DNA from 3 places in the Latilactobacillus sakei subsp. sakei DSM 20017 genome. Region 2 is predicted to be linked to each of the others. Evidence: predicted binding sites of a transcription regulator. Region 2 holds the regulator's gene; each other region holds the start of a gene.
The links. The regulator CtsR, encoded in region 2, represses protease genes until heat stress. The targets are predictions, from matches to a motif close to TTGGTCAAAAAAGGTCAAANA.
Positions count from the first base shown of each region.

Region 1: a site for CtsR is predicted at 1,823-1,843, ahead of clpB (ATP-dependent chaperone ClpB). Genes of this name have one in related genera too.
Region 3: a site for CtsR is predicted at 2,560-2,580, ahead of LEUCM_RS04975 (ATP-dependent Clp protease ATP-binding subunit). Genes of this name have one in related genera too.

Region 1 is NZ_AP017929.1:1,389,834-1,394,053, forward strand. Features, by position in the region: gene rnz (ribonuclease Z) at 1-511, shown strand, start outside; gene LEUCM_RS06970 (SDR family NAD(P)-dependent oxidoreductase) at 517-1,326, shown strand; gene LEUCM_RS06975 (LapA family protein) at 1,335-1,733, shown strand; gene clpB (ATP-dependent chaperone ClpB) at 1,909-4,220, shown strand, end outside.
Region 2 is NZ_AP017929.1:683,383-687,602, forward strand. Features, by position in the region: rRNA gene LEUCM_RS03350 (23S ribosomal RNA) at 1-84, shown strand, start outside; rRNA gene rrf (5S ribosomal RNA) at 175-291, shown strand; tRNA gene LEUCM_RS03360 (tRNA-Val) at 302-374, shown strand; tRNA gene LEUCM_RS03365 (tRNA-Lys) at 377-449, shown strand; tRNA gene LEUCM_RS03370 (tRNA-Leu) at 473-556, shown strand; tRNA gene LEUCM_RS03375 (tRNA-Thr) at 592-664, shown strand; tRNA gene LEUCM_RS03380 (tRNA-Gly) at 672-743, shown strand; tRNA gene LEUCM_RS03385 (tRNA-Leu) at 758-843, shown strand; tRNA gene LEUCM_RS03390 (tRNA-Arg) at 858-931, shown strand; tRNA gene LEUCM_RS03395 (tRNA-Pro) at 937-1,010, shown strand; tRNA gene LEUCM_RS03400 (tRNA-Gly) at 1,037-1,108, shown strand; tRNA gene LEUCM_RS03405 (tRNA-Pro) at 1,142-1,215, shown strand; gene LEUCM_RS03410 (CtsR family transcriptional regulator) at 1,374-1,844, shown strand; gene LEUCM_RS03415 (ATP-dependent Clp protease ATP-binding subunit) at 1,862-4,220, shown strand, end outside.
Region 3 is NZ_AP017929.1:992,011-996,230, reverse strand. Features, by position in the region: gene ptsP (phosphoenolpyruvate--protein phosphotransferase) at 71-1,792, opposite strand; gene LEUCM_RS04985 (phosphocarrier protein HPr) at 1,792-2,058, opposite strand; gene ykzS (protein YkzS) at 2,201-2,392, opposite strand; gene LEUCM_RS04975 (ATP-dependent Clp protease ATP-binding subunit) at 2,626-4,220, shown strand, end outside.

The sequences.
Region 1 (4,220 bases), 710 kb from region 2:
TGCAAGTTACGGTTTTAGAATTGTTGAAAAAGATCATCCTGGTGAATTACAGGTTGAAAAACTACAAGCTGACGGTGTCCCTTCAGGTCCCGTTTATGCCCGGATTAAAAATGGTGAAACAGTCACATTGAGTGATGGCCGCGAAATTGACGGTCGTAACTACATCGGTAACGCACAAAAAGGACGGATTGTGACCATTATTGGCGATACCCGCAATTGTGAAGCGATTACGCGCCTAGCCGAAAACGCCGATGTTTTAGTCCATGAAAGTACCTTTGGCAAGCAAGAACAAAAAATTGCGCGTCAATACTATCATTCAACTAATATCAATGCAGCCAAGGTGGCCAAAACAGCACATGTCAAACGCCTATTACTCACGCATATTTCAGCCCGTTATTTAGGCCAAGCTGTGCGTGAATTACAAAATGATGCCCGCGATATTTTCAAAAATACGCGTGTCGTTAGCGATTTAGATTTGTATGATATTCCATTTCATGGTCGGAAGGAGTAATTAAAATGCAAAATTTAGCAGCATTACAAGACTTAAAACAAAAGATTGTGGTGGTTACAGGGGGTTCGTCAGGTTTAGGCCGGGCAATTGCCTATGAAGCAGCTAGCAAAGGTGCCATTGTCGTCGTTTTAGCACGGCGTCAAGCGGCTCTGGAAGAGGTTCGTGACGAATGTCAACGGCTCTCAGGCCAAGCAGCTTATGCTTATCAATTAGATGTCAGTGCCCCAGAAGCGATTGAAGCGGTTGTTGCGCGATTAACAACAGAAGTGGGGATACCGGATGTTTTAGTGAATGCTGCTGGGTTTGGTCATTTTGAAGAAGCGCTAGCAACACCGATGCCTTTGGTGGAACAGATGTTTAGAGTGAACGTTTTAGGCTTGATGTATTTGACGCGGGCCATTGGATCACAGATGATCGAAAAACAACGTGGGCACATCATTAACATTGCCTCAATGGCCGGTAAGATGGCGACACCTAAATCAGCAATCTATTCAGCGACTAAGTTTGCCGTTGTAGGCTACTCAAACGGATTGCGGCTTGAATTGAAACCATTTGGTGTTCAAGTGACAACTGTTAATCCAGGACCGATTGATACCGCCTTTTTTGATATTGCTGATCAAACTGGTAACTATCTTAAATCGATTAACTGGATCGTGCTTGATCCAGATCAACTCGCACACAAAATTGTGGGGGCTATTGGGCATCCTAAGCGCGAAATTAACGCACCGTGGTTGATGTCACTAGGTGCTCAATTTTATCAATTGGCACCCCATATTGGTGACTACGTCGCTGGTAATTTGTTTAACAAGAAATAGGAGGTTGTATGATGAAAAAGCAAGGTCGTTTAATTACAATTTTAATTCTCGCACTAATCGTGGTGGTTTTTGCCGTTTTGAATGTTGATCCAGTTGCCATTAATTTTGGCTTTACAACGGTTGATTGGCCCTTGATCATTGTGATCGTTGTGTCGCTTTTAATCGGTGCGATTATCACATTCTTAGCCGCAACTGGGAGTTCATTGAGCCAACGTAAGGCGCAAAAGCAATGGACTAAAGAAAAAGCAGATTTAGAACAAGGTCAAGAAGCAAAAATCAAAGCCGCAGTTGAAGCAGAACAGGTTAAGCAAAAAGCAACGTATGATAAATTATTGGCTGATAAAGAGGCTGAATTACACGAAATGAATGCCAAAATGAAGCAATTAATGCAATCAAAAGAAGTTTAATTAAAAAAAGAGGCACTAACCGAATTTATTTTGGTTAGTGCCTCTTTTTTTATTAGACTTAAGTCCTATTTTTGAGCATTAGTCTTGAATGTTTGACCTATTTTGACTATCATAGAATTAGTCAATCAGTATTGACGTTTAATTCAAAAAATAAACCTAAAAAGGAATGACGTTTATGAATCCAGAACAAATGACACAAGCTGTTCAAGATGCAATTGCAGAAGCACAAAATATTGCAAAAACGCGTCATCAAACAGAAATCGATGTCCCACATTTATTTAAATATTTAATTCAACCCCAACAACTGGGTCGGCAAATCTATCAGGAAGCGGGAATTGATTTAACCGCACTTGAAAGTGAAATTGATCGCGAGATTGATACGATTCCAACAGTTGAAGGTCAAACAAACTATGGTCAAAATATTTCACAAAATCTTTATCAAGTTTTGAACGCGGCTCAAACTTACATGCAAGAGTTTCAAGATGAATTTTTATCAACTGAAACGGTTATTTTAGGGTTGATGAAGTCTAAATACAATCCGTTAGTACAATTTTTACAAAAAAATAACGTCACGACTAAACAATTAAAAGATATTATTACCAAATTAAGAGGAGGCGAGCGTGTGACATCTAAAAACCAAGAAGATAACTACCAAGCGCTTGAAAAATATGGCACTGATTTAGTGAAAGCTGTTCGTGAAGGTAAGATGGATCCCGTCATTGGTCGGGACGAAGAAATTAGAAACGTCATCCGGATTCTTTCTAGAAAGACCAAGAATAACCCAGTTTTAATCGGCGAACCCGGTGTTGGTAAAACAGCGATTGTTGAAGGCTTAGCCCAACGAATCGTTAGAAAAGACGTTCCTGATAACTTAAAGGATAAAACCATCGTCTCACTTGATATGGGGAGCTTAATTGCGGGTGCCAAATATCGTGGTGAGTTTGAAGAACGACTAAAGGCGGTCTTAAAAGAAGTTAAGAAGAGTGAAGGTCGGATTTTAGTTTTCATCGACGAAATTCACACAATCGTTGGTGCTGGGAAGACTGAAGGCAGCATGGACGCCGGTAATCTTTTGAAACCGATGTTAGCGCGTGGCGAATTACACATGATTGGCGCGACAACGCTTGACGAATATCGTCAAAACATTGAAAAAGATAAAGCCCTCGAAAGACGATTCCAAAAAGTGTTAATTCAAGAACCAACCGTTGAAGATACGATTAGTATTTTGCGGGGTTTAAAGGAACGTTTTGAAATTTTCCACGGTGTTCGTATCCATGATAATGCCCTAGTGGCGGCTGCAACGTTATCTAACCGCTACATCACAGATCGCTTCTTACCTGATAAGGCAATCGATTTAGTCGATGAAGCGAGTGCTAATATCAACGTTGAAATGAATTCGCAACCTACTGAGCTTGATCAAGCAACGCGGCAATTAATGCAATTGGAAATTGAAGAAGCGGCATTGAAGAATGAAACGGATGCGGCTTCACAAAAACGGTTAGCCGAAACGCAAAAACAATTAGCAGATTTACGGGAAACGACGAATAGCTTGAAGATGCGTTGGGAAACCGAAAAGGCTGATTTGAACAAGATTAACGACAAAAAGGAAGAATTAGACCAAGCAAAACGGCAATTAGAAGATGCCCAAAGTAACTACGATTTGGAAACAGCTGCTAAATTGCAACACGCCACCATTCCGCAATTGGAACAAGATCTTGCTGACCTTGAAAAGGCTGAAAAACCAGAGGATTGGATGGTTCAAGAATCAGTTACCGAAAACGAAATTGCAACAGTTGTTAGTTCGCAAACTGGGATTCCAGTCGCTAAATTAGTAGCAGGTGATCGGCAAAAACTATTACAATTAGCTGATCATTTACACGAACGGGTAATTGGTCAAGACCAAGCTGTTGATGCGGTCACAGATGCCGTTTTAAGAGCGCGTGCTGGCTTGCAAGACCCTAATAGACCTTTAGGCTCATTCTTGTTCTTAGGCCCTACTGGGGTTGGTAAAACGGAATTAGCTAAAGCTTTAGCTGAAGACCTCTTCGATTCTGAGCGACACATGGTCCGAATCGATATGAGTGAATACATGGAGAAATACTCAGTATCACGACTTGTTGGTGCGGCACCTGGTTATGTCGGTTATGAAGAAGGCGGTCAATTAACGGAAGCTGTTCGTCGTAATCCATATACAATTGTCTTGTTAGATGAAATTGAAAAGGCCCATCCAGATGTCTTCAATATCCTTTTACAAGTCTTAGATGATGGTCGTTTAACCGACTCACAAGGGCGTACAATCGACTTTAAGAACACAATTATCATCATGACCTCTAACCTGGGTTCTGAAATCCTCTTGGATGGTGTTGATGATCAAGGTCAAATTTCAAAAGAAGCAGCTAATAGTGTTCAAGCCTTGATTCAAACGAAATTCAAACCGGAATTCTTGAACCGAATTGATGATACGATTATGTTTACGCCATTGAGCTT
Region 2 (4,220 bases):
AAGATGATCAGGTAGATAGGCTAGGAGTGGAAGTACAGCGATGTATGGAGCGGACTAGTACTAATCGGTCGAGGACTTAACCAAAGGTGCAATGTTAGGCTTTTGAAATGAAAATATTACTTATTATGCAGTTTTGAGAGAACGAAGTTCTTCTCAGTGCGCAAGCACAAATAGTGTGGTGGCGATAGCAAGAAGGATACACCTGTTCCCATGTCGAACACAGTAGTTAAGCTTCTTAGCGCCGATAGTAGTTGGTGGGAAACTACCTGCGAGGATAGGACGTTGCCACGCTATATTTAATGGAGGTTTAGCTCAGTTGGGAGAGCGTCTGCCTTACAAGCAGAGGGTCACAGATTCGAGCCCTGTAACCTCCATTGAGTCGTTAGCTCAGTTGGTAGAGCATCTGACTTTTAATCAGAGGGTCGACAGTTCGAGCCTGTCACGACTCATCGGCCAAGTTACACGCCAAAATGCGGGTGTGGCGGAATTGGCAGACGCGCTAGATTTAGGTTCTAGTGTCTATATAGACGTGGGGGTTCAAGTCCCTTCACCCGCATTCAATTGAATATTCAATGAAAGTTATCTTATTATGCCGACTTAGCTCAGTTGGTAGAGCATCTGATTTGTAATCAGAGGGTCGGGCGTTCGAATCGTCTAGTCGGCATTAAGATGCGGAAGTAGTTCAGTGGTAGAACATCACCTTGCCATGGTGGGGGTCGCGGGTTCGAATCCCGTCTTCCGCTTTCATTATGATTAAGCCGGGGTGGCGGAACTGGCAGACGCACGGGACTTAAAATCCCGCGGTAGGTGACTACCGTACCGGTTCGATTCCGGTCCTCGGCATCATAATGAAAAATGCACCCATAGCGCAACTGGATAGAGTGTCTGACTACGAATCAGAAGGTTGTAGGTTCGACTCCTACTGGGTGCATATAACGGGAAATAGCTCAGCTTGGTAGAGCACCTGGTTTGGGACCAGGGGGTCGCAGGTTCGAATCCTGTTTTCCCGACTGGATACAAAAAGTTAATAAAAAATGCGGAAGTAGTTCAGTGGTAGAACATCACCTTGCCATGGTGGGGGTCGCGGGTTCGAATCCCGTCTTCCGCTTTTTTTGTACCCGTAAATAATTAAATAACTCTCCGGGAAGTAGCTCAGTTTGGTAGAGCACTACGTTCGGGGCGTAGGGGCCGCAAGTTCAAATCTTGTTTTCCCGACTCTCAAAGACTTGTTGTCGAACAAGTCTTTTTTTGTGCAGTTCTTCAAACTTTCCTTTTGAACGAATAATCGTTATAATAATAGTCAACGTTAGTCAAAGTTAAATTTTTAGACTGAATTATAAGCGCTGAAGAATGAAAAAAAGGGATTGATCTATTTGCAAAGTCAGAATATCTCGGATATTATTGAAGCCTATTTAAAAAAAATATTGGCTGACAGCGAGCAGATTGAAATTCGACGCTCCGAAATTGCTAAACTATTTAACTGTGTCCCGTCACAAATCAACTATGTGATTAATACCCGTTTTACAGAACAACGGGGGTATGTCGTCAATAGTAAGCGTGGCGGGGGCGGCTACATTCGCATCGTTAAGGTTCAATTCTTAGATGATCGCGACTTTTTAGAAGCGTTGATTGGTAGTGTTGAGGATCGAATCTCGCAAGCCGATACATTAGCTATTATCCAAAAACTCTATGATGAGCAGATTTTATCGCAAAAAGAGGGGAATTTGGTATTAGCAATGCTCAATGCGCAGACATTAGCCGTCAATGATAAGCAGTTAGAAGAGCAATTACGCGCACGAATGCTAATTGCTGTCTTAGAAAGATTACGTTACGAAATTAAGTAAAGAGTGGGGGATTATCCATGAATAATCTATTTACACCAAGTGCCAAAAACGTTTTAATGTTAGCGCAAGAACAAGCTAAGAAGTTTAATCATCATGCATTAGGGACGGAACATCTGTTATTAGCGCTCGTCCTCGAAAGCGAAGGGATTGCTGGGAACGCACTACGTGAACTCGGTGTGACACCCACTGATGTCTTAGAAGAAATTGAACGCTTAACCGGTTATGGTGATTCAATCGTTGCCATGGGTGTGGGCGGCTATTTGCCATACTCACCTAAAGCTAAACAAGTGCTAGATTTAGCGCGCGTTGAATCACAACAAGCTAACTCAGTCAAAATCGGGACGGCACACCTATTACTAGCGTTATTACGCGATGATGACATTATTGCGGCTCGTATTCTATTAAACTTAGGCCTCAGTTTAGCCAAAACACGTCAATTATTACTCCAAAAGATGGGGATTGATGCTGCAACTGCTAAGAAACGCGCTAAAGCCAGTGCTAAAAAGGTTGATCAAGAAGGCACGCCTACTTTGAATCAATTGGCACGCGATTTAACCCAAATGGCCCGCGAAAATCAAATTGATCCAGTCGTTGGTCGTGATTCAGAAGTTAAACGACTCGTGCAAATCCTAGCACGTCGTTCTAAAAATAATCCCGTTTTAGTTGGCGAACCCGGTGTCGGTAAAACAGCGATTGCTGAAGGCTTTGCCCAACGGATTATCAACGGTGATGTGCCAAGCGACATGCAACAAAAACGGTTAATGATGCTTGATATGGGCTCATTAGTCGCTGGCACTAAGTATCGTGGGGAATTTGAAGATCGTCTCAAGAAGATTATTGAAGAAATCCATGAAGATGGCCAAGTAATCCTCTTTATCGATGAATTGCATACCTTAATTGGTGCTGGTGGGGCAGAAGGCGCAATTGACGCCTCAAATATTTTGAAACCAGCCCTCGCCCGTGGCGAATTGCAATTAATCGGTGCAACAACACTTGATGAATACCAAAAATACATCGAAAAAGATGCAGCTCTAGAACGGCGCTTCGCGACGGTGACGGTTGATGAACCAACACCAGAAGATGCGGAACAAATCTTACGCGGGTTACGACCACGTTATGAAGAACATCACGGCATCACAATCTCTGATGAAGCATTACACGAAGCCGTTGTTTTAGCGAACCGTTATATCACAAACCGTTTCTTACCTGATAAGGCAATTGATTTGATGGATGAGGCGGCTGCAAAGGTCAGATTAGATGCTGTTAACCAAAAATCACCAATCGATCGCTTAGAAACTGAATTGCAATCGTTGGCGAAAGAAAAAGAAGTCGCAGTTGGTGCACAAGACTTTGAAAAAGCCGCTGCCATTCACGAAAAAGAAATTATTGCTAAGGCTAAAATGGCTAAGCGCCAAGCAGCCGAACAAGAAAATGGTGTCCGGACAGATATTCAAGTCCAACCAGAAGATATCGCACAAGTCGTTGCCCAATGGACGGGTGTGCCAGTCACTCAATTGCAACGTAAAGAAAGCGAACGCTTGTTGCAACTTGAAAAAGTCTTGCATGAACGGGTTGTTGGCCAAGAAGAAGCGATTTCAGCTGTGGCCTGTGCAATTCGTCGGGCCCGCAGTGGTTTGAAGGATCCTAAGCGCCCAATCGGTTCATTTATGTTCTTAGGCCCTACTGGGGTTGGGAAGACCGAATTGGCCAAAGCATTGGCAGAAGCCATGTTTGGGTCTGAAGACAACTTGATTCGGGTTGATATGTCAGAATACATGGAACGTTACAGTACGAGCCGGTTAGTCGGGGCAGCACCTGGTTACGTCGGTTATGACGAAGGTGGCCAATTAACTGAAAAAGTCCGCAATAAACCTTATTCCGTTGTTCTTTTTGATGAAGTTGAAAAGGCTCATCCAGACGTCTTCAATATCTTGTTACAAGTCTTAGATGATGGCTATTTGACAGATTCTAAGGGTCGGAAAGTTGATTTCCGGAATACAATCATGATCATGACGTCTAACTTAGGGGCAACAGCCTTACGTGATGACAAGTCAGTTGGTTTTGGGGTCAAAGATGTCACTGCCGATTACAAAGCAATGCAAGGCCGGATTTTGGAAGAATTGAAGAAGTCATTCCGCCCAGAATTCTTAAACCGAATCGATGAAACGGTGGTCTTCCATTCATTAACACAACCTGAATTGCGTGAAATCGTCAAGATTATGTCCAAAGGCATCTTAAACCGCTTAGCGGAACAAGGTGTCAAGATCAAGATGACTGCTGCAGCGATGGATGTTGTGGCTAAAGCCGGCTTTGATCCAGAATACGGTGCGCGCCCAATTCGTCGTGCATTACAAACGCAAGTTGAAGATCGCTTGA
Region 3 (4,220 bases), 310 kb from region 2:
ACTTTTGCGTACAAAAAAGGGTGTTAAGACAAAATTACTTTTGTCTTAACACCCTTTAAAAAGTTTAAGCCTAACGATCTTTCATAAAATCTTCGACTAATTTTTGATTTTCTTCGTTGCTTGTATTGACGTTAACAGCTGTTTCAACCAAATCAGTTAATTCAGTTGTATCTAAACGTTTCATCAAACTACGAACTCGTAACACAGAAGTTGCACTCATTGAGAATTCATCTAAGCCCATCCCGACAAGGAGTGGTGCCATGATTGAATCTCCGGCAGCTTCCCCACACATACCAGTCCACTTACCTTCTTTATGAGAAGCGTCAATGACGTTCTTAATAAGACGTAAGATTGCTGGATTATAAGGTTGGTAAAGGTATGAAACACGTTCGTTCATCCGATCAGCAGCCATTGTGTATTGAATCAAGTCGTTCGTCCCGATACTGAAGAAATCGACTTCTTTAGCAAATTGGTTAGCCAATACAGCGCTGGCTGGAATTTCAACCATCATCCCAACTTGTAAATCGTCAGATACAGTTTGACCTGCAGCAATTAATTTTGCTTTTTCATCTTCGAGAATCCCTTTAGCTTGACGGAATTCAGCAACAGTTGCGATCATTGGGAACATGATCCGTAACTTACCATAGTTAGAAGCACGTAATAAGGCGCGCAATTGTGTTCTGAAAATATCATCACGATCTAAACTAATCCGAATTGCTCGGTAGCCTAAGAACGGATTCATTTCTTCTGGCAATGGTAAGTAAGGTAATTTCTTATCCCCACCAATATCCATTGTCCGCACAACAACTGGTTTGCCGTCCATACCTTCTAGAACTGATTTATAAGCTTCGAACTGGTCATCTTCACTAGGTAACTCAGCTGAATCCATATATAAGAATTCTGTCCGATATAAACCGATTGCTTCAGAGCCGTTTTCAAGAACACCAGCTAAATCTTTAGGTGTTCCGATATTAGCAGCAACCGTAAATGTTTTGCCGTCTTTAGTGACAGACTTTTCATTCTTTAGTTTTTCCCATTCTGCTTTTTGATCAGCAAAAGCTTGTGCCTTCACATCATATTCAGCAATATCAGCATCTGTAGGATCTAAAACAACATCACCATTAATACCATCGACAATTAATAAGTCGCCAGCTTTAACATCTTGTGTGACTGTTTCAGTCCCAACAATTGCAGGGATTTCTAAAGAACGTGCCATAATGGCAGAATGTGACGTCCGACCACCAACATCAGTTACAAAAGCCTTAACGAATTTACCGTTTAATTGGGCTGTGTCACTAGGTGTCAAGTCATGAGCAATCACAATTACTTCTTCATCAATTAATGCTGGGTTAGGGAGTGTTACCCCTAATAAATGACTGAGAACTCGCTTCGTAACATCTTTGATGTCAGCAGCACGTTCTTGCATGTATGCGTTATCAGTCATAGCCTCAAAAGTGGCCACGAATAAATCCGCGACCTCTTTCAACGCTTGCTCAGCATTAACCTTGTCATCATTGATTTTACCTTCGATAGCGCCGGTAAATTCTGGGTCTGCTAAAATCATCATGTGAGCGTCAAAAACTTGTGCTTCTTCTCCTAATGATTCAGCAGCAATCTTCCGAATGGTCTCTAGATCACTCGTAGAATCTTGTAAGGCCTTATGCAAACGATTAATCTCTTTTTCTGAATCTGAAATAGTTGATTTCGAAAATGACAAATCGGGTTGCACTAACATGTAGGCTTTCGCAGTAGCGATACCATCACTGGCAGCAATCCCTTTTAGTTTAGTCATTATTCAGATAAACCTTCCTTTTTCATTGTTTCTTCGATTGCGTTGATTGCGTCTGCTTCATCAGCACCTTCAGCAGAAATTGTAACGTCTGCGCCTTGGCCAACACCAAGTGACATAACGCCCATGATTGATTTCAAGTTTACAGATTTACCTTTGTATTCTAAGTTGACATCTGAGTTAAATTTGCTTGCTGTTTGTACCAATAATGTAGCTGGACGTGCGTGGATACCTGTGTCTGCTACTACGTGAAAATCGCGTTTTTCCATGTTAATCGATCCCCTTTTATCTAATTATAGATTTATTTTGGCCGAAATAAGTAGTCACTGATGGTGTCTACCCTTTCGAATATTAAGATTACCATTTTTTGAAAAATACTACAACAGTTTCGCTAACAAAATTAATGATAGTCTACACTATACCGCTTTCAGCGCAGCGATAAATCACTTGTCCATTTCGTTGGGCAGCGCCTACAATTTCTTTTCGGTGATCATAATTGACCCATACTTTCTGAAAGTCTAAAAACTCATCATGTTCAACGACAATGGTTTCTTTTTCGTGATTTAACAAGGCATCCATCTCCGCTAAAAAATCTCTTGCCATCTGAATCACTCCTTTATCACGTCTAGATAATTATTTTTAATGACCCTCTTTTCATTTATCAAGTAGCGTCACTGCCTCCAATTGTACGCAATTTTGACCCACAAATAAAGTTTTATTTTCGAGTTCGATTACTTGCAACTTTTTTTAGAGATGATTATAATTTATTCAAGGTCAAAGATAGTCAAACAAACTTTGACGTTACATTTAATAGGCGAAAGGTTGTGACAGATTAAATGCTTTGTCAAAATTGTCAAAAAAATCCAGCAACAATCCATCTCTACACTAGCGTCAATGGTCAAAACCAAGCCATTAACCTTTGTCAAAACTGTTATCAAGCACTAAAGCAACAAGGAATGAGTAGTCAATATAATGATCCCTTTGGTTTTAGTAATCTTGATGAACTCTTCAATGCAATCAACAATCCAAACGCTGAACGCAATGCTGCTAACCAAGGCCCCCAAACACAAGGTGGCCGTAATGGCGGCGGTAACAACGGTCAAAATGGTGAAAGTCTACTCAGCCAATTTGGTGTGAACCTCACCAACCTTGCTAAGGGTGGTCAAATTGATCCGGTGATTGGTCGCGATAAGGAAATCGCGCGCGTCATCGAAATTCTCAATCGGCGTACCAAGAATAATCCAGTCTTAATTGGTGAAGCCGGCGTTGGTAAAACAGCCGTTGTCGAAGGTTTAGCGCAAAAAATTGCCGATGGCGACGTTCCTGCTAAATTAAAGGATCGCCAAGTGATTCGCTTGGATGTCGTTTCATTAGTACAAGGGACTGGTATTCGCGGTCAATTTGAAGAACGGATGCAACAGTTGATCACTGAGCTCAAACAAAATAAGCAGATTATCCTCTTTATTGATGAAATTCACGAAATCGTTGGCGCCGGCAATGCTGAAGGCGGCATGGATGCTGGTAACGTGTTGAAGCCAGCTCTTGCGCGTGGCGAATTACAACTCGTTGGCGCCACAACTAATAATGAATTCCGTCAGATTGAAAAAGACGCAGCCCTTGCACGTCGTCTTCAACCGGTCGCGGTCAACGAACCATCTGTTGACGAAACCGTTCTAATTCTCAAAGGGCTTCAAGATAAATACGAAAGTTATCACCACGTTCACTATACGGACGAGGCGCTTAAAGCAGCAGCGGCCCTTTCTAGTCGTTATATCCAAGATCGTTATTTGCCTGATAAGGCTATCGACCTTTTGGATGAAGCAGGCTCTAAGAAAAACTTGACGATTACCTTGATGGATCCTAAGGAATTAGAAGCCAAGATTAAATCTGCAGAAGCACAAAAACAAGAAGCCCTCAAACAAGAAGATTACGAAAAAGCAGCTACCTATCGTGATCAAGTCACACAGCTCTCTGAAATGAAAGCTAATAATTCAGTTGAAAAATCCCAAGAACCAACAATCACCGAAAAGGATATGGAAAAAATTGTCGAAGAAAAAACCCATATTCCAGTTGGCGAATTAAAGGCGCAAGAACAAGCTCAACTTAAAAACTTAGCGCAAGATCTTGAAGCACGTGTCATTGGTCAAGATACCGCAGTTGATAAAGTCGCTCGTTCAATTCGTCGTAGTCGAATTGGCTTTAATAAATCCGGCCGACCAATTGGCTCCTTCCTCTTTGTTGGCCCAACCGGGGTTGGTAAAACGGAATTAGCCAAACAAATTGCCAAAGAACTCTTTGGCAGTACCGATGCGATGATTCGCTTTGATATGAGTGAATACATGGAGAAATTCAGTGTGTCAAAATTGATTGGTTCACCTCCTGGCTACGTTGGTTACGAAGAAGCCGGGCAATTAACGGAACAAGTTCGTCG